DNA from 4 places in the Metabacillus sediminilitoris genome. Region 4 is predicted to be linked to each of the others. Evidence: riboswitches for the same ligand, from Rfam matches in the RefSeq annotation. Region 4 holds a riboswitch; each other region holds the start of a gene.

Region 1 (6,021 bases), 2.0 Mb from region 4:
ATCCCAGGTCTTCCACCTACAAAGGCAATTACGACGGCAATACAAAATGAAGCGTACAATCCAACCATTGGATCAACACCCGCAATAATGGAAAACGCAATTGCTTCAGGTATAAGGGCTAATGCAACAACAATCCCTGATAAAATATCACCCCGAATATTCCCAAACCATTGTTGTTTTAATGTTTGTGTGTTCAAAACTGCACCTCTTTCTTCTATCTTTAATTGTGAAAAAATAAATGACTTTTAACTCTCATAAAAGTCCCGTCCGTTATTAACGGTCATGATTATATCATTAAACAAAGTATTGTAATAACCTTATGTAAGCGTTTTAATATATGATTTATTTTAAATATCAATCATATCCTTCAAATTTAGTCCATATTTGTAAGATTACTTCAAAAATAAAAGGCAAAAGTCGTATGGGATATTCTTGCAATGAAAAAAGTTGACTCAAAGTAATGGAAAAGTAATCATCACTTTACGAAGTCAACTGTAAAAAGGATTATTTTATTTTGTTGGTTGGTTTAAGCAAAGAAAGTCCTCTTGCATCTATTTCTTTTTCTAGCATTTTTATAAAATCTTCACAAACTTGCAATTTGCTTGCCTCATGATAGCTTTTTAAAAGTGTTTTGTCTGACAAAGTTGAAAATCTCAATCCAACCTCCTAACCACATCCTAAAAGAACAGAGGATGCTTATTTTAGTCTGTGTCTACTACATACCACTAAGTTCACAACATTAAACGAGGACTTAGCGGTAAGTGAGAAAAACAGTACGAATGGATTGTTTTTTACTATCAAAAAATTGAGGTTTTACCATGCAAATGGTGAGAAAACTTTTGTTTGATTAATCGTTAGAATTATAAATCATCAAATCCATTATCAACATGATTTACTTTTGTATATTGTCTGGATTTTTGTTCAAAGAAATCTGATTTTCCTAAATCTACTTCCTCATATGCTTTTATCCATTTAAGAGGATTTGTGCGATAGCCTTCAAAAGGTCGTTCATATCCTAGTTGATGACAGCGAACATTTGCATAAAATTTAATATAATCCTCGATATCCTGCATATTTAATCCATCCATTTTATTACCAATAATAAATTTTCCCCACTCGATCTCTAATTCAGCTGCTTGGATGAATGTATCCTTAACAAAAGCAGCAAGCTCGTCTGTTGCATATTCCGGATATTGGTTTAAAACTTCTTTAAAGATTTGCACAAACAAGTCGACATGAAGTTGTTCATCACGATTAATATAGTTAATCATCGTACTTGTCGCGACCATTTTTTGATTACGTGCAAGGTTGTAGAAGAAGGCAAAACCTGAATAAAAGAAGAGTCCTTCTAATATGACATCATAAACAATTGATTTTAATAAATGTTCAACTGTCGGTTGTTCCGCAAACTCTTGGTAGCCACTAGTTACAAAGTCATTTCGTTTCTTTAAAACAGGTTCATTTCGCCAGTACTCAAAAACTTCATCTTGAGTTTGTTTAGGAACAAGGCTCGATAGAACATATGAATAAGAATGATTGTGAATAACTTCCTGCTGGGCAAGAATGATCATTAGTGCATTGATGCTTGAGTCCGTAATATAATCTGCAACTTTTCCAGCATAATCAGTTTGAATACTATCAAGTAGAGCAAGCAGTCCGATTATTTTCAAAAAAGCTTCTTTTTCATCATTTGTTAAGGCTGGGTATTGTTTTATATCTTGTGCCATATTGATTTCAAAGGGAGTCCAGAAATTAGCGAGCATTTTTTTATAGCGTGGATATGCCCATGGGTAAGCAACATCATCCCAGTTTAATACATTGGAGCTTTCACCATTGATGATTGCCGTTGAGCGGTTTGGTGCATTAGCGTCCATAATTTTACGTTTGTTCAAGGTTATGTTCTGCATGTTTATGTGCTCCTTTTTAAAAGGTTAGGTTATCTAGAGATAGATAAAGCTCCTAGTCAATTTGTGCCTAGGAACTTCATGTGAAATTTGATTTTAATATATTCCTGTTATGCTTGTCGTAGCTGAACAGGCGCTTCCGCTTTTCGGTATTGTCTAGCTCCAGCGCCTAGCCCCTCGGGGTCATAAGTCACGCATTAATTGAAGGCAAAGAACACCTTCTATTCATACGCGCCTTATGCCTGTCGGGGCTGAACAGGCACTTCCGCTTTTCTAGTTAACTAGCGCAAGAATCGCATTCTTCAATAGTGCTAGATGTTGAGCGTACATAGTAGGTTGTTTTCAAACCTTCTCTCCATGCTGATAGATGGAGGTTTAATAAGTCTTTTGCTTTGATTGTGTTTTGTACGTATAAATTAAAGGAAATCGACTGGTCGATATGGTGTTGTCTTGCTGCATTCTGTTTGATGCTCCAGTGCTGGTCAATAAAATAAGCTGATTTATAAAACCAAGTAGTTGTTGGATTTAAGTCAGGTACTGTTACTGGAATTTTGTAATCTTTCTTTTCTTCAGAGTATACTTTTTGGAAAATCGGATCGATGCTGGCCGTACTTCCAGCAATGATCGATGTTGATGCATTTGGTGCGACAGCCATTAAATAACCGTTGCGAATTCCGTATGATTTAACTGCCTCTGATAGTGAATTCCAATCTAATTGGCTTTCAGCTGAGGAATAGCCTCTTTTTTCGAAGTATGTTCCAGTTTCCCAATCAGAGCCTTTGAAAACAGAATATGCACCTTTTTCTTTCGAAAGCTCCATACTTGCTTGAATGGTGAGAAAGGCAATTTTTTCATATAGTTTATCTGCAAATTGAACGGCCTCTTCATGCTCCCATTTAATTTGTTTGAGAGCTAATAAATGATTCCAGCCAAATGTGCCAAGACCGATTGCGCGGTATTTCTCATTTGTTAATTTTGCTTGAAGCACAGGAATTGTATTTAAATCAATAACATTGTCTAGCATTCTTACTTGAATCGGAATGAGTTTTTCTAATACATCATCCATTACTGCTTTTGCAAGGTTAATAGAAGAGAGGTTACAGACAACAAAATCACCTGGTGTTTTTACTGTAATAATTTTTCCATCCTCTGTGTATTGCTCTTCAACAGTAGTCGGGCTCTGATTTTGCGTAATTTCCGTGCAGAGATTACTGCAGTAAATCATGCCTTGATGTGAGTTTGCATTTTGTCTATTTACTTCATCACGATAAAACATATATGGTGTACCAGCTTCCAATTGGCTAATCATGATACGTTTCATCATTTCAATTGCTGGAACTTTTTCTTTTGTTAGTGATTCATTGTTAACGCACTCCCAGTACTTTTCACGGAAGCTGCCATTTCCTTTTTCTTCATCGTAGAAGTCCTCGATGCTATATCCCATCACTTTGCGGACTTCATGTGGATCAAAGAGATACCAATCGCCACGAGCTTCAACCTGCTCCATAAAAACATCTGGTATGCAAACACCTGTAAATAAGTCATGTGTACGCATCCGTTCGTCACCATTGTTTAGCTTGGCATCTAGGAAAGAGAAGATATCTTTGTGCCAAACATCTAAGTATACGGCAATCGCACCTTTACGCTGGCCTAGTTGATCAACGCTGACTGCTGTGTTGTTGAGTTGTTTCATCCATGGAATGACGCCAGATGAAACACCTTTAAAACCTTTAATATCACTGCCGCGGCTGCGAATTTTTCCAAGGTACGCGCCTATCCCGCCGCCCGATTTAGATAAATTAGCAATATCCGTATTACTATCAAAAATTCCTTGTAAACTATCATCAATCGTATCAATGAAACAGCTGGATAATTGTCCAATAGGCTTGCCAGCATTTGATAGTGTCGGGGTTGCTACTGTCATATAAAGATTACTCATTGCCCAGTAAGCTTGTTTGATAAGCTCTAGTCGATGTTCTTTCGTCTCGCCAGCCATCAATGTCATCGCAATGATTAAAAACCGTTCTTGTGGAAGCTCATAGATTTTCTTTGAAAAATCGCGTGTTAAATAGCGATCTGCTAATGTGCGAAGACCAATATATGTAAACAGTCGGTCATTTTCCGGTTGAATAAAGGTGCCTATCTGATCAATTTCCTCTCTTGAATACTGCTCTAGAAGTTTTGAATGGTAAAGACCCTTTGAAACAAGCGTTTTAATAAGATGTGTGAAGCTTCCATATTTATGCTCTTTGTCATAACCTCGATTTTTAGCCGCTTCTTTATAAAGCTTTGATAAGTAAATTTGAGCGCAAAAGTAAGTCCATTCAGGCTCATGTTCATTAATATTTGCTAAACCTTCTAATATCAGTAAATTTGTGAGTTGTTCAGACGTATACGAATCCCTTTGGAGAATAGTGTTTTCGATTCGAATTAAATAATCGTCTATTTGAAGTGAAGGGAAAAGCTGATGTATGTTTTTAATAAATGATGTAAGTTTGTTCGTGTCAAATGCTTCTTGTTCTTGATTATCATCAATGATTATAGGTGTAGCAGTTGTACTCATAATAATTCCTCCAACTATTCGTTTTGATTCTCGGGAAAAGGAGATAAAACGACAGATAAGAAGAATAGGAGAGTAATAACCCATGGTGACTTTCTATCGTTCCATCTTCTCAGTCCCCGAAGAAATTGAAACTTTGGCAAGTTTAAGGCAGGTCTCCTGACTTATGGTCATCCTACTATGAGTCCTTCCCATACTTGATGTACAGTGGTTTTCTCAGTTCGTCACACTTACAGTTGCGGGGACAGTTCTGGAATTACACCAGATTCCCTTTTAGCCAAATTGGCACCTCTTACTCGCTAAATACAATATATAGTTTTAAAAAGTATGAATTTATCAATATGTAGTAACTATATTCTATATACATGATATAGCAGACTTGCAAATTAAGCAACCAATACTTTTTAATTGTCGAAAAATATCGATAGGCATATGAAAAGAAGCCCCCTGTCTCTAGGAGACTTCTAACAAATTAGATATGATCAACTATATCAGGTAGTTCTAGAATTGGTTTAATCGTAAGATTTTCTTCGAAAGGTAGAAAATCAATATGTCTAATTTTAGTAGCAACATCATACTCGCCAATTAAGGTATCCAGAAGGATAAATACAGCTCCATCCAAATCTTGGTTATCTGTGTAGCCCTTTATGTACAGAACGATATCAATTTGATCACCACTGTAAGCTTCATATGAAAAAAATATATCAGCTGGATCTAATTCAACCTCATTATATTGAATCGTGAATTCCTTCCCTCTTTGACGAAAAGCAGTAATGATAAAATGGTCTAGCTTAGGAGCTGCTTCCACAAGGTTAATTACATCTGGGAAGGTTGAATAAATACCATCAGCACTTATGATAAATTCACGTTTTCCATCTATTAATTCAACACTAAATTCAAATGTTAAATCTCGATTAATCTTTGCTAGCTGTTTACTAAGACTCTTAAATAAGGGTTCAACATTATTTTCATCTAGATGAAAAAATTCGTCCGAGTGTTTGATGAACCATGTCCAAAAATTATGATATTTGTTACCGAATAATCTAGTAAGCATGCAAATCACCTTTTATCCTAATTATACATGAAAAGGATGGAAGTGGCTGATTTTTCTAGTATTGATTATTCATAGGTTTTACTAAGGTGAGGAACGCAAATGAGAAATCATTAAAATAGAATGTAAAAAAGCAGTTCTAAAACCAAGTGATGATTTAGACTGCTTTTTCTTTCATATTAAATGGCCTTTTTATTATGCTTGAGTTTTTTTATTACTTAAAAAACCAAACAAAATCGAAAAAAGTGGTGATAAATATAAAAAGAATACGAATGGTAAGTATGAGAGAACAGGAACTCCGAGTGTTTGGGCAAAAAAGGCACCGCTGACACCCCAAGGTATTAATGGATTAATTAAAGTACCCGCATCTTCAAGCGTTCGTGACATATATTTTCGATCAATGTTCATTTTGTCATACAAGCCCTTAAAAGATTGACCAGGGATAAGGATTGATAAATATTGTTCACCAGTTAAAAGATTTACAGCAAAAGATGAGGAGGCAGTTG
Region 2 (6,021 bases), 2.1 Mb from region 4:
GATTCTGAAAAAGATATATCATTGTATATAAATAGTCCAGGTGGTTCCACCTCTGCAGGATTTGCCATTTTTGATACAATGCAATATATAAAACCAGATATTAGGACAATTTGTACAGGAATGGCTGCTTCTTTCGGTGCTACCCTGCTCCTTGCCGGAACAAAGGGAAAGCGCTATGCCTTACCAAATAGTGAAATTATGATTCACCAGCCGTTAGGCGGAGTGAAGGGGCAGGCGACAGATATCGAAATCTCTGCAAGACGAATTCTAAGGTTAAAAGAGCATGTAAACAAATTATATGCAGACTTCACTGGACAGCCAATTGAAAAAGTAAGAATTGATACAGAACGGGATTATTTTATGAGTGCAGAAGAGGCACTGCAGTATGGAATTATTGATGAAATTATTTACCCCGCCTCTAAACTTGAGTAATACAAAGAAGCGAAGGTGAGGCTGCCCGTAAAAGTTCGACGAAGAACAGGACGTTCAAGTCGGGCTAAAGCCACAGGATGTGGCGTTCCAAGCGTGATAAGTCTCGCTAACCATCAGTTGTAGGTAAGGATACCCCCACTGATGGCAGTCTCGTACACTATCCGCATTAATAGGAAAAAAGGCGATTCCTTTCATTTGGAATCGTCTTTTTTATTGATAAAAATGAGTTAACTAGACCCAAGTTCCTACTAAATTCAGAGACTATAAGCTACTAGAAATAGTGATTGATATGTGTTAGTGTTTACTCTGTGGATTTTTTTAGGGTGAAAAAAAAGGTCTTTTGTTATATTTGAAATATAATTGTAATATTAATAACATAATTTTGTCGCATTTTGATGATATACTACTAATTGTGGCTGAATAAGTCTAAAGTATTACAAATTGATGATAAAAGAATATTACTAGATACATAGAAATAGAATTTGAATGAGAATCGAAAGCAGGGGAAGAGAATGTCAAAAAAGAAACTAATAGTTATGAATTTAGCAGTCATGATCGGTTTAGGCAGTACATTTGCTATTCCTTCAGCAAATGCTGAATCAAGTTCGAGTTTATCAGAAGTTCAGCAGCAGCGTTCAGAAGTTCAAGAAAATATTGCAAATGCAGATCAAGATTTAAAGAAGATTCAAGAAGAAATTAATCATTTAAATGCGCAAATCAAACGCGTTGATCAAGCTATTGCAGAAAACAACAAAAAAATGGCACAAACAGAAAAAGAAATTGCTGCCGCTAATGCAGAGATTAGTAAAATGGAAGAAGAAATCGCAGTTTTAGAAGAGACAATTAAAAATAGAACAGAAATCTTAAAACAACGTGCTATTTCCTACCAACATAGTGGTGGAAATGTTGACTATTTTGATGTATTAGTTGGTTCTTCTAGTTTCAGTGATTTTGTAAACCGCGCAATCGCAGTCGGGAAAATTGTCGAAGCAGATAGAGAACTTTTACAACAGCATGAGGCAGATCAAAAATCTTTAAAAGAAACGCAAGCTGCTAAAGTGAAAAAGCTTGCTGATCTAACAAATCTGAAAACAGAATTAGAAGGTATGAATGCTCAAGTTCTTGAACAAAAAGCAAACAATGATGAGTTGAAAGAACAGCTTAAAAATGATGAAACTGCAACAATAGCTGCAAAAGCAAGTTTACAGCGAAAAGATAGTAATCTTGCTTCAGAAGAGGCTAGTATTGAACAAAGTATTTCACAACAAGCTTCACAATCTGCTGATGTTGAATTAACAAGCGGTGATAATGTCGATTCTTCAAGCTCAAGTTCTAATTCTAGTACAAGCAGTAAAAAAAGCAGTACTAGCAACAAAAAAACAGTAGCATCAACACCAGTAAATTCTAATGGTACTGTTAATGACTTAATTAGAGCAGGTTATAAGTATTTCGGTAACTCTGTTTATGTCTTTGGTGGCGGTAGAAGTGCATCAGATATCGCAAATGGTAGATTTGACTGTTCAGGATTTGTTATTTGGGCATTTTCAACAGTTGGTGTACAATTAAGTGGAAATACAGATTCATTAAAGCACGCAGGTACACAAGTTTCATCTAGCAATATGCAACCGGGAGATCTTGTCTTCTTTGATACGTACAAAAAAGACGGACATGTTGGAATCTATGTCGGTGGCGGAAAATTCATCGGTTCTCAAAGCTCAACAGGTGTAGCAATTGCAAATATGTCTAGCGGTTATTGGGGAAGTAAGTTTAACGGACGTGTAGTACGTATTAATTTATAAAATAGTAGATAGGGCTGACTATTATGTGTCAGTCCTTTTTTACGTAATCTATACCTTTTTAATTCCCAAAGTTTTTTAAATTGAAACATAAAATCTATTATCTCTCCCGATTTTTTTCACTGTAGATGGAATAATTAGAAGGTAAAAGGAATGAGAGAGAAACTGATAGACGAATAAATATTTAATTATCTTTATAGAGTTGCTTTTTCAGACGAAATATTATACGATATAAAACGTAATAATTACGAATTAAGAAATAAACCATTTGATGACAATGAGAGCAGTTGTTTAGATGTTAAGGTGTTACTAATTCGTATCACTTATAAATCGTAATGGTATCGTTTTGTAAGAGGGAGAAGATTGAATGAATAAAAAAGTCCCAGTAACAGTATTAAGCGGATATTTAGGATCAGGAAAAACAACGTTATTAAATCATATTTTAGCGAACAAAGAAAATAAACGGGTCGCTGTCATTGTGAATGATATGAGTGAGGTGAATATCGATGCCACACTCATCAAGCAAGGCGGATTTTCACGGACAGAGGAAAAGCTGGTTGAACTGCAAAATGGCTGTATTTGCTGCACATTACGAGAGGATTTAATTTTTGAAGTTGAAAAACTAGTTAAGCAAGGGGATATTGACTATCTAGTCATCGAATCAACTGGTATTTCAGAGCCCGTTCCTGTTGCCCAAACCTTTACATATGTTGACGATGAGCTAGGAATTAATCTGTCAGAGCTTTGTGAATTAGATGCAATGGTAACGGTAGTTGATGCCAATCGCTTTTGGCATGATTTTTCTTCTGGTGAAACACTTTTGGATCGTAAGCAGGCAACTGATGAAACGGATACGAGAGAGGTTGTTGACTTATTAATTGATCAGATTGAATTTGCCAATATCATTGTCTTAAATAAAGCAGATTTAGTTGATCGGGAAGATATTGAGGAATTAAATGCTGTTATTCAGAAATTAAATCCTGAAGCGAAAGTGATAGAAAGTATCTATTCTAAGGTGAATCTATCTGACATATTGGATACACATTTGTTTGATTTTGAAAAAGCAAGTCAGGCAGCAGGATGGATCAAGGAGCTTATGACTGAACATATTCCTGAAACAGAAGAGTATGGTATTACATCATTTGTTTTCAAACGCAGACGTCCGTTCCATCCGCAAAGATTGATGGAGTGGCTTGAGAATTGGCCGGTAGATGTTGTGCGTGCAAAGGGGTTCTTTTGGTTAGCTTCACGAAATAATATGGTTGGTCTGCTATCGCAAGCTGGTCCTTCGATTATGATTCAAGGAGCAGGTGAATGGATTGCAACATATTCGAAGAAAGAACAGCAAGAGATTCTAAAGGAAGAGCCTGATTTATTAAGGAAATGGGATGAGCTGCATGGAGACCGGATAACAGAACTCGTAATGATTGGGATTGAGATGAATCATCAAGAAATAGTGGATTCCCTTGATCAATGTCTATTAACAAATGATGAGATGAATCAAGATTGGTCAACCTTTGTTGATCCACTACCAGCCTTTACAGCAGCAGTTTAAATTGAGAAACATCTATATTATTATAGGAGGAATAAAAAAATGAGAGTAACGATAACATTAGCATGTACAGAAACAGGGGATCGAAATTATATAACTACTAAGAATAAACGAAATAATCCAGAGAGAATCGAATTGATGAAGTATTGTCCACGTTTGAAAAAGCGTACATTACATCGTGAAACAAAGTAATCGAAAAACCAGAAAGCATTATTTGGCTAAACAACAAGAAGCCAAGTAATGCTTTTTATTGTTAGATATAACCTTGTCTGAGGTTTGTTGCTGATGTCTCTGCTACTCAACTTATGACCTGTTGTTGACACTTATTTTATACTAGACTATTATTAAATCAGCATAAATACGGTAAAAATAGGTTGATAGACTTATATAAAGCTATCATGAAAAGGGAGGACCGGTGAAAATCCGGCGCGGTCCCGCCACTGTAAATGAGAGCTTTTTACATTGTAACCACTGTAATGGGAAGGTTGTAAAGAAGCGTTGATCATGAGTCAGGAGACCTGCCTGTTTTTATTACACCTTGTACTACGAGGATAGGAGGGTGTTAAGAGGGATTCGACATATTCTTGACGTCTACTTCTTAATGATCTGATCTAACTCCTCATAAGGGGTTTTTTTTATGGTTAAGTTTACATATTAGATGGGAGAGAAGGAAGAGTGATTTTAAAGAAAGTAAGAAATTTATTTTTTGCTGTTATAATCATATGTACTTTATCAGTAGGGACTTTTCAGCCTGTTACCTTTGCTGCTGAGGAGGTCACACAAGAAGGTACAATTACGATTGTAGGCAATGGCGAAAATATTCTTGAAGAGACGAGTTATATCTATGAGGAAGATACAACAGCATTTGACGTTCTCGTTAACTCGGTTGGAGCGGAAAATGTCGAGTATGTTGATTATCCATCAGGGAAAATGATTACAGGAATTAATGGTTTAACGCCGGCAGAAGACGAAACGTTCTACTGGGCATTTTACATTAATGGTGTATCGGCACAAGTTGGTGCTGACAACTATAAGGTTCAAAATGGAGATAAAATAAGTTTTCGTTATGTTGATTGGACAAATCTAACAGACTCAAGTGTTTCACTAAAGGTTATCGGTAATGAAGAAAATGACATGATCCTAAATCCTTCAACGATCTCTTTTATTGATCAGCCAACAGCATTTGATTTATTAAAAGTAGTTTTAGGTCCTGAAAAAATGACTTACACCACCTATGATTTTGGTGCAATGATCGATAGTATCGATGGTTTAAAAGCAGAAGGAACTTATTATTGGGCTTTCTACATAAACGGTGAGCAAGCACAAAAAGGTGTCTCTGATTATCAACTTCAGAATGGTGATGAAATCTCTTTACAATATGAATCTTGGGAAACACCTGAAGAAGAACCGAAAGAAGAAGAAGTGGAACAACCTGAAGACCTTTCATCGGCTAAGCCATTTGATGAAGCAACATTAACAAATTCGATTATTAATGCTACAGAATATGTGCTACAAAACGAATTTGGTGATTGGCAGGCAATTGCTATTAAACAAGCAGGGAAAACCTTGCCAGCAAACTACTTTGAAAACCTTAAAAAGCAAATTAAAGACAAAGATGGAAGTTTCTCAAAAATTACAGATTATGAGCGATTAACATTAGGTGTTTTAGCGGCTGGTGGGAATCCAACAAATATTGAAGGCTATAATCTAGTTGAAAAAATTTATAACGGAAATGTCACAAAGCAAGGATTAAATGGTGTAGCAAATGCTTTGATTGCCTTAGATAGTGCTGAATTCGACATACCTGAAAATGCAAATTGGTCCCGTGAAGAACTAGTTGGTTATTTAATGGAGAATCAAAACGAAGATGGTGGCTGGTCATGGAGTGGTGATTCAACAAGTGATAGTGATACAACAGCGATGGTAATAACTGCTCTTGCTCCTTACAAAACTGAAAGTGACGTGAAGGCAGCCATCGATTTAGCTACAAGCTACTTATCTAATCAGTTTCAAACAAATAAAATAGATAATAGTTCTACGGCAGCGCAAATCATCATTGGACTTTCAGCTTTAGCAATTGATGCGAATAGTGAAGCATTTACAAATGATGAAGGCAGTTTAATCGATTATCTGTTAACTTTCCAAAATGTTGATGGTGGATTTGATTGGCAAGGGGGAGACACGAGTGATGTATTTTCAACTGACCAAGCATATCGTGGTATTGTTGCCTATCAATTGTTT
Region 3 (6,021 bases), 1.3 Mb from region 4:
GCTCAGCTAAGTGGGAAATAGAGACGAGATTTTTATAGTAAATATTTTTGAAAGCTATATAAATAAAACTTTAATCAAAAATCGAGGCACGCATAATGTCCCGTTTCTATTTTTCTTTTAATCTTGATCGTTCGATTTGGATTAAATCGAAAGTCGAAATGCCTTTACAACCACACCATCATTCGCTGGTTCAAAATCGTGTTGCGGGTGTCGTTCAAAACCAATTCGTTCATATAATTTCATGGCGCTTTTCATAAAGTCTGCAGTATGGAGTACAATCGCATCAAACCTTTTTTCCTTCGTTCGTTTTATACATTCATGAACCAATGCTTGCGCAACTCCTTTTCCGCGAGCTTCTGGAGTAACAGCGAGCAATCTAATCTCAAAATAATCAAGCTCATAATTGTTACTTCAGAAACGCCGTATTCAAAGCTTAAATATTTGAGTTGAGCTCCCAGAATGATAGGTCATCGATCATCATTTTATAATCCACAATAAATTTTTTCCTGTATTTTATTTACCATATAAACACACCCTTTCTGTTTCATTATGGTCAAATTTTTCAAAACTTAACTAAGCTGTGGCGATGAAAATATACTAGAATAATAACTTTATCTTGTTTAAGATCTACAAGTTTTTTACCTATTTACTAATTATACATTGAAAAATATCTAAAGTCCCTATATGATAAAAGTTGTTGATTTAAAAGATACTTTTCAAAAAATTCAATATAAAAGCAGTAAATTAAGATGCCTAATAGGCTTAATAGGGAATCTGGTAAAATTCCAGAACTGTCCCCGCAACTGTAAGTGTGGACGAAATAAGTTGACCACTGTATATGGTGCTTTTAACAAAAGGTGCGTATATGGGAAGGACTTAAAGTAGGGTGAAGCACAAGTCAGGAGACCTGTCTTAATTTATAAAGTTTCAGTTTCTTCGGGAGGTGAGAAGGTGAGACGATCGCAGCCAAATTATTGCTAGTTTGGAGTGCTTTCGTTATTTGCCTTTTCATCCGCTCAGTTGAACCTGAGCGGATTTTTTGCTTATGCTGTTATTTTTTAAAGTGGACATATTTTGTTAAATCCAGTAATAGGTTAAGATGAGTAATTTAATAGTTTGAGAGAAAGGTGCATAACAATAGCTGTTGTTGTGCTTAATAGGGAAGTCGGTGAAAATCCGACACGGTACCCGCCACTGTTATGGTGAGCTTTTTTACACAATGTCACTGATTCTAATTGGGAAGACGTAAAAAAGCATTGAGCCTTAGTCAGGAGACCTGCCTTTTTTTCATATTGATACCTACGGGCATATAGGTAGACGTGTAATAAAAAATGCTATTTTATTAGCGATATTTTTTATGCACCTCTGCTTAAATAGGGGTGCATTTTTTATTTTCCTAAATTTAATAGATTGGAAGTGTTTAGATGACGACTTGGAACTTAACTCAAACACAGCACCATGTCTTAATATGTAATGGAAGCAGCTGTATGAGAAAGGGTGGCGAGGAAGTCACACAGGCGATCAGGGAGGAAATTACCAACTTAGATATGGATCATAAAATCCATACAACAAGAACCCGTTGTAATGGAAGATGTAAAGATGCTTGTGTTGTTGTGGTCTATCCAGAGGGCGTGTGGTACAAGGCTGCTTCACCTGATTTAGCAAGAGAAATTGTCCAAGATCACCTTGTTGGTGGAAAAGTCGTAGAAGACAGTGTGATTTATACATACGATCAACAGCAGTTTGCTGCTCCTGAATATTCAGAATCTATTGTTGGAATAGAAAAACAAAAAAGCAAGGTTTAGTTTCGTATACGAGAACTTGATACGTTATTAAAGGAGGAATATTCATTGTTAGGAAAGTTACTTGTTATTGGATTTGGGCCTGGAAGTTTTGAACATATGACAAAAAGGGCTCAAGATGCCATACAAGAGAGCGATTGTATTATTGGATACAAAACATATGTTGAACTCATTCAAGATTTATTAACAGATCAAGAGATTATTAGTACTGGAATGTCTGAGGAAGTAAGCCGTGCCCAAGCAGCGGTCCGTCTTGCAGAAGAAGGGAAAACAGTAGCGGTTATTTCAAGCGGTGATGCTGGAGTGTATGGAATGGCCGGACTTGTCTATGAAGTACTGATTGAAAAAGGCTGGAAGGAAGCCACAGGTGTTAGTGTGGAGGTTATTCCAGGAATTTCGGCGATTAATTCCTGCGCCTCCCTATTAGGAGCACCTATCATGCATGATGCTTGCACGATTAGTCTAAGTGATCATTTAACTCCGTGGGATTTAATCGAAAAGCGGATCGATGCAGCGGCACAAGCAGATTTTGTTGTTACACTTTATAACCCAAAAAGCGGCCGCCGGACTAGACAAATTCAAGAAGCACAAAGAATCCTATTAAACTATAGATCACCATCTACACCAGTTGGACTTGTCAAAAGCGCCTATCGTGATCGACAACATATCGTCATTACAGATCTTGAACATATGCTTGATCATGATATCGGGATGCTCACAACCGTTGTAATTGGGAATTCAGCAACTTTTTTATATGACAATAAAATGATCACCCCTAGAGGCTATCAAAGAAAATACACGTTAAGTGCAACTGAGCAACGATTAAAGCCACATGAACGTCTCAGACACGAAAATGAGCCATGGGCGCTTCATAAAGGCATTAATGATATGGTCTTAACCCCAAAAAACAAGACAAAAAAAAATAAAGAAAGCTCGTTACAAATTGCTTTAGAGGCTCTTTCGAAATTGGATCATGTAACAAACAAGTCAACAAACACTAACCAACTACATGTACAACTACCAGTGAATAACACGGTAACCTCCATTTTTGAATTAGCTGTTAGCCCTGGAATTGCCAATAAGAAGTTTACACCACAGCAAATGATGACACTTGCCGAAGTTGTTGGTAGCGAGGGCTCAATGGAATATACACCACACCATCAAATCATTTTAAGAATCCCAACTAGTGAACCAGATGTTATCACGGAAAAGTTAGGTGATGTTGGTTTTCTAGTAGAACCAATCGGTGATGTTTTTCAACTAAAGGCATGTGATTTCTGTGAAGGGGAAAAGAAGGATTCGATCCCGCATGCGGAAGAGCTCCATCAAAAATTAGGCGGACTTGATTTACCTAAGGAGTTAAAAATTGGCTTCAACGGCTGTGGTATGGCTTGTTTTGGCGCCGTAAATGAAGACATTGGTATCATCTTTAGAAAAGGGAAATTCGATTTGTTTTTAGGTGCTAAAACAGTAGGAAGAACAGCCCACGCTGGTCAGCCTGTAGCGGAAGGAATTGAGCCAGACAAAATTGTCGAGGTTATTGAAAATATTGTCTACGAATACAAAGAAAAAGGCCACCCAAATGAGAGATTTTTTAAATATTTTAAACGCGTAGGAAATATTCAGGGCTATACATATAAAGACATGACGCCAAAGATTGAAATTGAACCAGCTCCATGTGGAGATTAAATAGGGATAGGGGAGAAGTATATGAATGCTGTTTTACTAGTAGGACACGGAAGTAGAGATTCAGAAGGGAATGAACAGGTAAGACAAACAATTGAAGAACTAAAGCCACAGCTAGATTCAAAGCTTTTAGTTGAAACTTGTTTTTTAGAGTTTGAAAGACCGACTATTGACCAAGGAATTCAAACATGTATAGAAAAGGGTGCGACAAGTGTTTTTGTCATTCCGCTTATGTTGCTTGCAGCGGGTCATTCGAAAATCCATATTCCAGCAGCAATTGATGAAGCAAAGCAGAAATATCCTCACGTTTCGTTTACTTATGGCCGACCATTCGGAATTCATGAGGAAACAATTGAAATTTGTAAAAGTCGCTTAGAAGAGGTCGGCGAGAAAATAAATGAAGAAGATCCAGATACAGCTGTCATTTTATTAGGTCGGGGTGGTAGTGATCCTGATGCAAATAGTGATTTATATAAAATTACTCGCTTATTATGGGAGAAGCTGAACTACAAATTTGTAGAACCTGCTTTTATGGGTGTAACAGATCCTTTAATAAAAGAAGGCGTCGAACGCTGTATCAAACTAGGAGCTAAAAGGATTGTCATTCTACCTTATTTTCTTTTTACTGGCATTTTAATCAAACGTCTTGAAAACATGATCAATGAGTTTGAGCAAGATCATCCAGGGATTGAATTCAAGCTTGCCGGATATTTCGGGTTCCATTCAAGATTAAAAACCATTATTAACGATAGAATCCAAGAGGCGTTGCTTGGTGAAGTGAAAATGAACTGTGATACATGTGTCTATCGAATTGAAGCAATGGAGCATATTGACCATCACCATCATCATGATCACGACCATGGTCACCACCATCATCATCACCATGAACATGAGGCTCAAAAACTATGATTCTCTTTTTAGCTGGTACAAGTGATGCTAGAGCATTGGCCATGACCATAAAAGAAGCAGGATACAGTATTCTGACAACCGTTGTTACAGAAAATGCAGGAAATGAAATGCAAAAGGTCGGCTTAGATGTTTTTGTTGGAAGACTAACCCATCAGGATTTTGTGAGCATGATTCAAGAAAAAGGCTTCAAAGCTGTTGTTGATGCTAGTCACCCTTTTGCTGAAGAGGCAAGTAAAAATGCCCTTTTAGGTGCAAAAGAAGCGGGAATTCCTTATATCCGCTATGAGCGTGAGTCACAATCTTATCACCACCCTAAAATTACATTGGTTGAAAACTATGATCAGGCTGCAGAGCTAGCGGCTGAAAAAAAGGGTGTCATCATGCTAACAACCGGAAGTAAAACATTAGAAACATTTACTCGTAGGTTGTTGGATCAACCAGATATACGTGTGATTGCTCGTATGCTACCGAGGAAAGACAACATGGAAAAATGCGAAAAGCTTGGGTTTCCACAAAAAGACATTGTCGCCATTCAAGGCCCTTTTACAAAGGAATTTAATTCTGCTTTATACAAGCAATATGGCGTAACAACTATGGTCACAAAGGAAAGTGGGAAAGCTGGCTCTGTTGATGAAAAATTAGAAGCTGCCTTAGAGCTAGGAATTGAAACAATCATGATCCAAAGACCAAAGATTCAATATGGAAATGCCTTTTCCGATTTTCCGAGTGTTCTCAGCCATTTGAAAAAGATTTTTACGAAAGAAAATGTTGAAGCAATAGGAGGAGTAAAAGATGGATTTTAAAACAGAATTTAAACCACTTACCGTTCAACCACAAGAAATTGAAGGGATTAGCTTTAATATGATTGATTCAGAATTTGGAGATCATTCCTTTACAGATGAACAATACAAAGTCGTTCAACGTGTTGTCCATGCATCTGCTGATTTTGATTTAGGTCATAGTATGCAATTTCATAATAAAGCGATTCAAGCAGGAATTAATGCCATTCGTAATGGAGAACAAGTATATGCGGATGTTCAAATGATTTTAGCTGGGGTAAGTAAAGGAAGAATTGAAAAGCATGGCGGTGGGGTACATGTCTTCATTTCAGATCCAGATGTCATGAAAGAAGCGAAACGCTTAAATACGACTCGCGCTATTATATCAGTGAGAAAAGCCATCACGCAATTTGACGGTGGAATCTTTGCAATTGGGAATGCACCAACAGCTTTACTTGAATTAATTCGATTAATTAAAGAAGGGGAAGCAAAGCCAAGTTTAGTTATTGGATTACCAGTTGGATTTGTGTCTGCACCAGAATCAAAAGAAGAATTAGCAAAATTAGATGTACCATTTATTACGAATGTAGGTAGAAAAGGTGGTAGTACGGTCACGGTTGCAGCGTTAAATGCAATTTCTCTTCTTGCAGATAAGGAATAAGCAATGGACGGAAAAGCCAAAAAGAAAGATAAGAAAGAAATGCGTTCAGGCTATACAACAGGTGCATGTGCAACGGCCACTACAAAAGCGGCCTTGCTTGCACTAATCACTGGCGAACAACAAACAGAAAGCACGATTTATTTGCCGGTAGGGAAGTTTGCTACGTTTGAAATGGAAAGCTGTG
Region 4 (6,021 bases):
TCAATCAGCTGAGATGAAAGAACAATCTGCTCTGATTATAAAATACCCAATTCCAATCCAGATCGATGGAAATAACTATCAATTCTTTATTATGTGGGCAGATAGGGCTCATATCGAAGAATTAGGTGCAACATTGACTTTCCTATAAAATTCAATTAGGCAGACAGAAAAGAAAAACGAATTCTGTCTGCCTATAACTAATATCGTCAATTAAGATATAATTTTGTTGGATAAGCCCCACTGAAACATGCAATACAACGATTACTTGTTTCTGCAAGATTAACATCAACTGCCTTAAGTAACCCTTCAGTACTTAAAAATGCCAAAGAATCAGCACCAATTGCCTTTCCCATTTCATGTTCTTTTTCATGTCTATTTGCAAATAATTCTTCTTTGGTAGGCATATCAACACCATAAAAACAAGGATTTTTAACCATTGGTGAACTAATTCTTACATGAACCTCTTTAGCTCCAGCTTGCCGAAGTAATTGTACAATTCGCTTACTTGTAGTCCCTCGTACTATTGAATCATCTACAAGGACTACATTTTTTCCCGTTAGAATTTCTTCAACCGTACTTAATTTAAGACGGACTGCCAGTTCCCTTAATTCTTGGGTTGGCTCAATGAATGAACGTCCGACATATGGATTTTTTATCAGACCAACTTCATAAGGGATACCAGATTCTTGGGCATAACCGATTGCTGCTGGAATACTAGAATCAGGGACAGCTACAACTACATCTGCTTGAACGGGGTGTTCCTTAGCAAGAATTTGTCCTAGTTCTTTCCGAATTGTTAAGACACTTCTCCCATGGATAATGCTATCTGCTCTGGCAAAATAAACAAATTCAAATGAACAAAGGGATTTTTCACTCTTAGGTGCGAAACGTCCTGTTTTCATTCCATGTTCATCAATTAGAAGCCATTCGCCCGGTTCCACATCTCTCCAAAATGTTGCATCAATAGCATTAAGGGCACAAGTCTCCGAAGCTGCGACAATGGCATCGCCTATTCGACCTAGACTTAGAGGCCGTAATCCATGACGGTCTAGTGCGATCAGCATTTGTTTTTCCGTCATGATTAGCAGTGCAAAAGATCCATCAATTCGATTAAGTATATCAGGTGCAGCCTTATCAAAATGTTTTTTACTTGAACGAGCAATGAGATGAGCAATGATTTCAGTATCTGTTGTCGTTTGAAAAATACTGCCCTGTTGTTGTAATACATCTCGTTCTACTCTTGCATTAACTAAATTACCATTATGTGCTACTGCCAATCCTCCCTCACTATATTTAAATACGAGTGGTTGTGCATTTTCTAATAAACTTTGACCAGATGTTGAATACCGAACATGACCAATTGCCATATTTCCAACAAGCTTATCAAGTGTATCTCGAGAAAAAACTTGAGTAACCAATCCCATGCCCCGATGATGACGGAAAGCTTTTCCATCACTCGCAACAATTCCAGCACTTTCTTGACCACGATGCTGAAGAGCATGAAGTCCATAGTAAGTTAAATCTGCTGCTTTAGGGTGATTAAAAACTCCAAATACCCCGCATTTTTCCTTCATTTCTGAAGACATACGCGTCCCTCCCAATTGTTCACTCTTAGTATTCTTTGTGAAAGGAGTATTTCTATGCTGATAATTCACTCGTCAATAAAAATAAAATGTAAAACAAGAGTATAAACTTATTGTTTATGGATAATTAATGAAAGATAGGGGATATTATGAAAACAAAAATGGATAGAAAAAGAAAGGCTTTAGCAATATGCTCAAATGAGGTGATGAGATGGTTTTGAAAATTTGTGAAGTTTGCGGAAGAATGGAAGAAATAGTTGAAGAAAAACACGATATTTATGGTGTGTGTGAAGTCTGCATAAATGAACTTCTAGTAGAAATGTCAGAATAAATGATAAATACAAATAAAATGGAGCCGAGATCGTAGAAAAATACGGGCTTGGCTTTGTTATTTTATTAAGCTGAAGAATTTAGGTATCTCGTTGTTCAGTACTTAATATTTTTAGAGGAAATGATAGAAAAAATTCTATTTCCACCGTTCAAGCTTATGAATGTTTCTAGTCAACAATGATGCGATAAATTTCGGTATACCTAATTCAACAATTTTTACTTTGACTCTATTTTTCATTTCTACTACTGTAAGATTTGGCATTGTAAAGGTACCATCATGGTCCGTCATGTTCAAATCCACCACCTTGTTTATCATTAGAAAATGGCATTCCACAGCTTTGACAATTTTTATATAATTTTATCACTCGATCTTCTCAATATTTAAGATATTATCACATGTAATAAAAAACATCATTCATTTCGAATCAAGGAAAACAATAGTCTGAATGTTGTTGCTTTGATGAAGAATGTATGTATATATTAAGAAAGGAGTTTCTAAAAGGTTAAACCTAAAGCTCCTAAAACCAAAAATGAATAATTTCACAAATAGGTTCTTAACATTGTTAAGAATAATAGGGAAGTTGGTGAAAATCCAATACGGTCCCGCCACTGTAATCACGAGCGATACAACATGAACCCACTGTAATGTTTATATTATGGGAAGGGAGTTGTAGCAGCATAGATGTGTAAGTCAGGAGACCTGCCTATTTGTTGGTTCAAAGAATCCTTCGAGGAAAGGTGATTTGAAAGAAAAGAGTACCTGACTATTTATTATTTATTTGCTCTTAATCTTTTAAACTCGCGTCTTTCCGCTAAGGAAAGACGCTTTTTATGTATTGGAGGAATTTGAATGGAAGAAAGACAAAAGGGATTTACACTGATTTTTACCGGAAATGGAAAAGGGAAAACAAGGGCATCAATCTGGAGCAGCCTGATATCATTATTTTACCAGGCAGCAAAAATACGATTGAAGATCTATTGTTTTTAAGAGAGAAAGGGATTGATCAAGAAATAAAAAAAGCCCATCAAAAAGGGTCAAGTGTATTTGGGATTTGCGGTGGATATCAAATGCTTGGTGAAACAATTGAAGATCCATATCAAGTGGAATCAAAAAAGGGTTGGATAAAAGGTTTAAACTTACTGCCTTTAAAGACAATATTAACGAACGAAAAAGCAACAAATCGTACAAAAGGTACATTAACGATAAATGGACAAAAGGTTGATGTAGCTGGATATGAAATTCATATGGGCCAAACAATAGCAAGCTCAAGCTTACAGTCTTTAATCATATTAGCTAATGGGGCAGATGGCTATAAAAATAAATCAGAAACGTGTATAGGTACCTATTTACATGGAATTTTTCATAACGACGAATTTAGAAAGATATTTTTAGATTTAATTAGAAAAAAGAAGGGCTTACCCACTAGTTTAAATCGAGAATCATATGTTGATAAACAATTAAGTGATTTTCACCGCTTAGCTAACACTGTAAGAGATGCTATTGATATCGATCGTCTACATAAAATCATTGAACAATACCCTAAAGGAAAAGAGAGACAATAAATGAATAACATTATTCAAACTTCGCTTCATTCGATCCAAAAGCCAAGTCAAGAAAAACTTCAGGAAGCACGAGACTATGTTAATAGCTTAACAAAGCCGATTGGAAGTTTAGGTAAATTAGAAGACTTAGCTATTCAGTTATCAGGAATAACAAATCAACTTTATCCGGAAGTTAGCCGTCCAGGTATTGTTGTATTTGCTGCTGACCACGGTATAAGTGACATGGGTGTATCTGCCTATCCAAAAGAAGTAACTGCTCAAATGGTACATAACTTTTTAAATGGCGGTGCAGCCATAAATGTCTTTTCTAAACAAATAAATGCTCTACTAAAAATAGTTGATATTGGGGTTGCCGTAGATATTAATCATGAAAAGCTGCTACAGAAAAAGGTTAAATACGGAACCAACAATTATGCATTTGAAAATGCCATGACAGAGGATGAGGTTTATCAAGCGATCATCATTGGAATGGAAATGGTAGAACATATTATTAATGATGGAGCAAATTGTATTATTCTTGGCGAAATGGGAATCGGTAACACAGCAACAGCGAGTGCGATTGTATCAGTTATTACAGACAGCCCTGTTGAGGAAGTTGTAGGTTTAGGTACAGGCATATCTGAAGAGGAAAGAAAAAAGAAAGTAACAGTCATTATGAATGCAATTAAGGATAGAAAACCGAAACAAAAAAATGCAATCGATATTTTATCAAAAGTAGGCGGACTTGAGATTGCTGGAATGACTGGAGCCATGATAAAGGCTGCTGAACGGAGAATTCCAGTCATCTTAGATGGCTTTATTAGCACGTCTGCTGCTCTATTAGCCGTTCTTTTAGATGAGAAAATTAACGATTATCTTATTGCCGGCCATATGTCTAAAGAACAAGGTCATTCACGTGCACTTTCATTCCTTAATAAATCACCTCTTTTAGATCTTGACTTGAGATTAGGAGAAGGAACAGGGGCTGCTCTTTCATATCCATTGCTTAAAGCAGCAACAAATATGATGAAGGAAATGGAAACATTTAAATCGGCAAACATCGCAAATAAAAGGTTATCGTCCAAATAATAGTAATATTCATTTACAGGTTATATATCTTCTTTTATAATAATCCATGTTACAAAAAAACGAATATTCAACAATAGGTCCTTAAATGTAGTAATTTTTTAGGATAATAGGGAAGTTTGGTGAAATTCCAACGCGGTCCCGCCACTGTAAACGTTGAATGTAGCTTCATACACCCACTGTATTAAATGATATGGGAAGGGTTAGCTATTATGATGATACGTAAGCCAGGAGACCTGCCTATTGTTTCGTAAAAGTATCCTTCGAGGAAAAGGGTGGCTTTAAAATGCTGGTGTCTTCTAATCACTTACATAGAAACCACTATTTTCTTTTTGCATTTATCGCCTTTTCCATGTGAATAGGCGTTTTTTTGTATTCATAAAAAATTAAGGAGTGGTTGAGAATGACATCACTAAAAAGGAAATCGCTGTTCTTTGTCATTATGCTTGCCTTGACGATGATTTTCACAATCGGGTGTGGAAATGTCGAAGACAAAGCAGATAAGACGGAAACCGCGAAAGAATCTACAGAGTTGAATAATGAAAAAAAAGAATCGGCATTCCCTGTTACTGTTACAGATGGTACAGGGAAAGAAGTTACAATTGAGTCAGAACCGCAAACAATTGTATCCGTGATCCCAAGTAATACTGAAATTACCTTTGCACTAGGTCAAGGTGATAAGCTTATTGGTGTTGATAATTACAGTAATTATCCTGCTGAAGCGGAAAAGATTGAAAAGATCGGAGACCAACAATTAAATGTAGAGAAAATTTTGGCACTTCAGCCTGACCTTGCATTAGTAACAGACTTTCAACATGAGAACAATCCAGATATATTAAAGCAATTTAAAGATGCTGGTATTGAGGTCATTGTTATTGGGAGTGCAGAATCATTTGAAAATGTGTACAATTCAATTTCTTTAATTGGCACAGTAACGGGAGCTAAAGACGAGGCTGATCGCATTGTGAAAGATATGAAGGACCGCTTAGCTGAAATACAAGAAAAAGCAAAAGCTGTAACGAAAAAGAAAAAAGTATGGGTTGAAGTATCACCTGCTCCTGATATTTTTACAACAGGGCAGAATACGTTCCTTCATGAAATGTTAGAGTCAATTAATGCAATCAATACGGCTGGTGAACAAACCGGCTGGGTGAAAATGACGGAAGAAGAAATTGTGACATTGAATCCTGATGTTATCATTACAACTTATGGATACTATATTGAAAAGCCTGCAGACCAAGTATTAAGTCGCTCTGGTTGGGGGGAAATGCCTGCAATAAAGAACGAACAGGTATTTGATGTAAATAATGATACTGTAACGAGACCAGGTCCAAGATTAATTGATGGGGTTGAAACACTTGCAAAGCTCATTTATCCGGAAATCTTTGGCAAATAAAATCGTTTGGATGTATGTATTTAGCGGAGTGTTTGTCATTTGTACAGCACTCCTCGGTTTATTTATTAGCAGTGTCCATTATCC

The links. A riboswitch is a leader RNA that binds a small molecule or an ion and turns the genes downstream of it on or off. The one in region 4 is predicted to bind cobalamin.
Region 1: it holds a riboswitch for cobalamin, as region 4 does, so the genes downstream of both, GMB29_RS03995 (ribonucleoside-diphosphate reductase subunit alpha) here and GMB29_RS13190 (cobyric acid synthase) in region 4, are expected to answer to the same signal.
Region 2: it holds a riboswitch for cobalamin, as region 4 does, so the genes downstream of both, GMB29_RS23490 (DUF4430 domain-containing protein) here and GMB29_RS13190 (cobyric acid synthase) in region 4, are expected to answer to the same signal.
Region 3: it holds a riboswitch for cobalamin, as region 4 does, so the genes downstream of both, GMB29_RS07015 ((2Fe-2S) ferredoxin domain-containing protein) here and GMB29_RS13190 (cobyric acid synthase) in region 4, are expected to answer to the same signal.

Annotation. Positions count from the first base shown of each region.
Region 1 covers NZ_CP046266.1:763,961-769,981, forward strand. Annotated here, with positions in the region: gene GMB29_RS03980 (SulP family inorganic anion transporter) at 1-197, opposite strand, end outside; gene sda (sporulation histidine kinase inhibitor Sda) at 505-657, opposite strand; gene GMB29_RS03990 (ribonucleotide-diphosphate reductase subunit beta) at 861-1,907, opposite strand; gene GMB29_RS03995 (ribonucleoside-diphosphate reductase subunit alpha) at 2,182-4,467, opposite strand; cobalamin riboswitch at 4,597-4,772, opposite strand; gene GMB29_RS04000 (hypothetical protein) at 4,937-5,518, opposite strand; gene nhaC (Na+/H+ antiporter NhaC) at 5,711-6,021, opposite strand, start outside.
Region 2 covers NZ_CP046266.1:4,861,618-4,867,638, reverse strand. Annotated here, with positions in the region: gene clpP (ATP-dependent Clp endopeptidase proteolytic subunit ClpP) at 1-432, shown strand, start outside; gene GMB29_RS23505 (C40 family peptidase) at 945-2,231, shown strand; gene GMB29_RS23500 (GTP-binding protein) at 2,596-3,783, shown strand; gene rpmG (50S ribosomal protein L33) at 3,823-3,972, shown strand; cobalamin riboswitch at 4,135-4,320, shown strand; gene GMB29_RS23490 (DUF4430 domain-containing protein) at 4,456-6,021, shown strand, end outside.
Region 3 covers NZ_CP046266.1:1,439,468-1,445,488, forward strand. Annotated here, with positions in the region: gene GMB29_RS07010 (GNAT family N-acetyltransferase) at 142-381, opposite strand; cobalamin riboswitch at 731-929, shown strand; cobalamin riboswitch at 1,109-1,298, shown strand; gene GMB29_RS07015 ((2Fe-2S) ferredoxin domain-containing protein) at 1,425-1,805, shown strand; gene cobJ (precorrin-3B C(17)-methyltransferase) at 1,851-3,491, shown strand; gene GMB29_RS07025 (sirohydrochlorin chelatase) at 3,513-4,397, shown strand; gene cobK (precorrin-6A reductase) at 4,394-5,200, shown strand; gene GMB29_RS07035 (precorrin-8X methylmutase) at 5,190-5,837, shown strand; gene GMB29_RS07040 (cobalt-precorrin-5B (C(1))-methyltransferase) at 5,841-6,021, shown strand, end outside.
Region 4 covers NZ_CP046266.1:2,785,880-2,791,900, forward strand. Annotated here, with positions in the region: gene GMB29_RS13175 (LysM peptidoglycan-binding domain-containing protein) at 1-148, shown strand, start outside; gene purF (amidophosphoribosyltransferase) at 207-1,586, opposite strand; gene GMB29_RS13185 (zinc ribbon domain-containing protein) at 2,050-2,202, opposite strand; cobalamin riboswitch at 2,445-2,635, shown strand; gene GMB29_RS13190 (cobyric acid synthase) at 2,745-3,476, shown strand; gene cobT (nicotinate-nucleotide--dimethylbenzimidazole phosphoribosyltransferase) at 3,477-4,544, shown strand; cobalamin riboswitch at 4,603-4,799, shown strand; gene GMB29_RS13200 (ABC transporter substrate-binding protein) at 4,945-5,937, shown strand; gene GMB29_RS13205 (FecCD family ABC transporter permease) at 5,900-6,021, shown strand, end outside.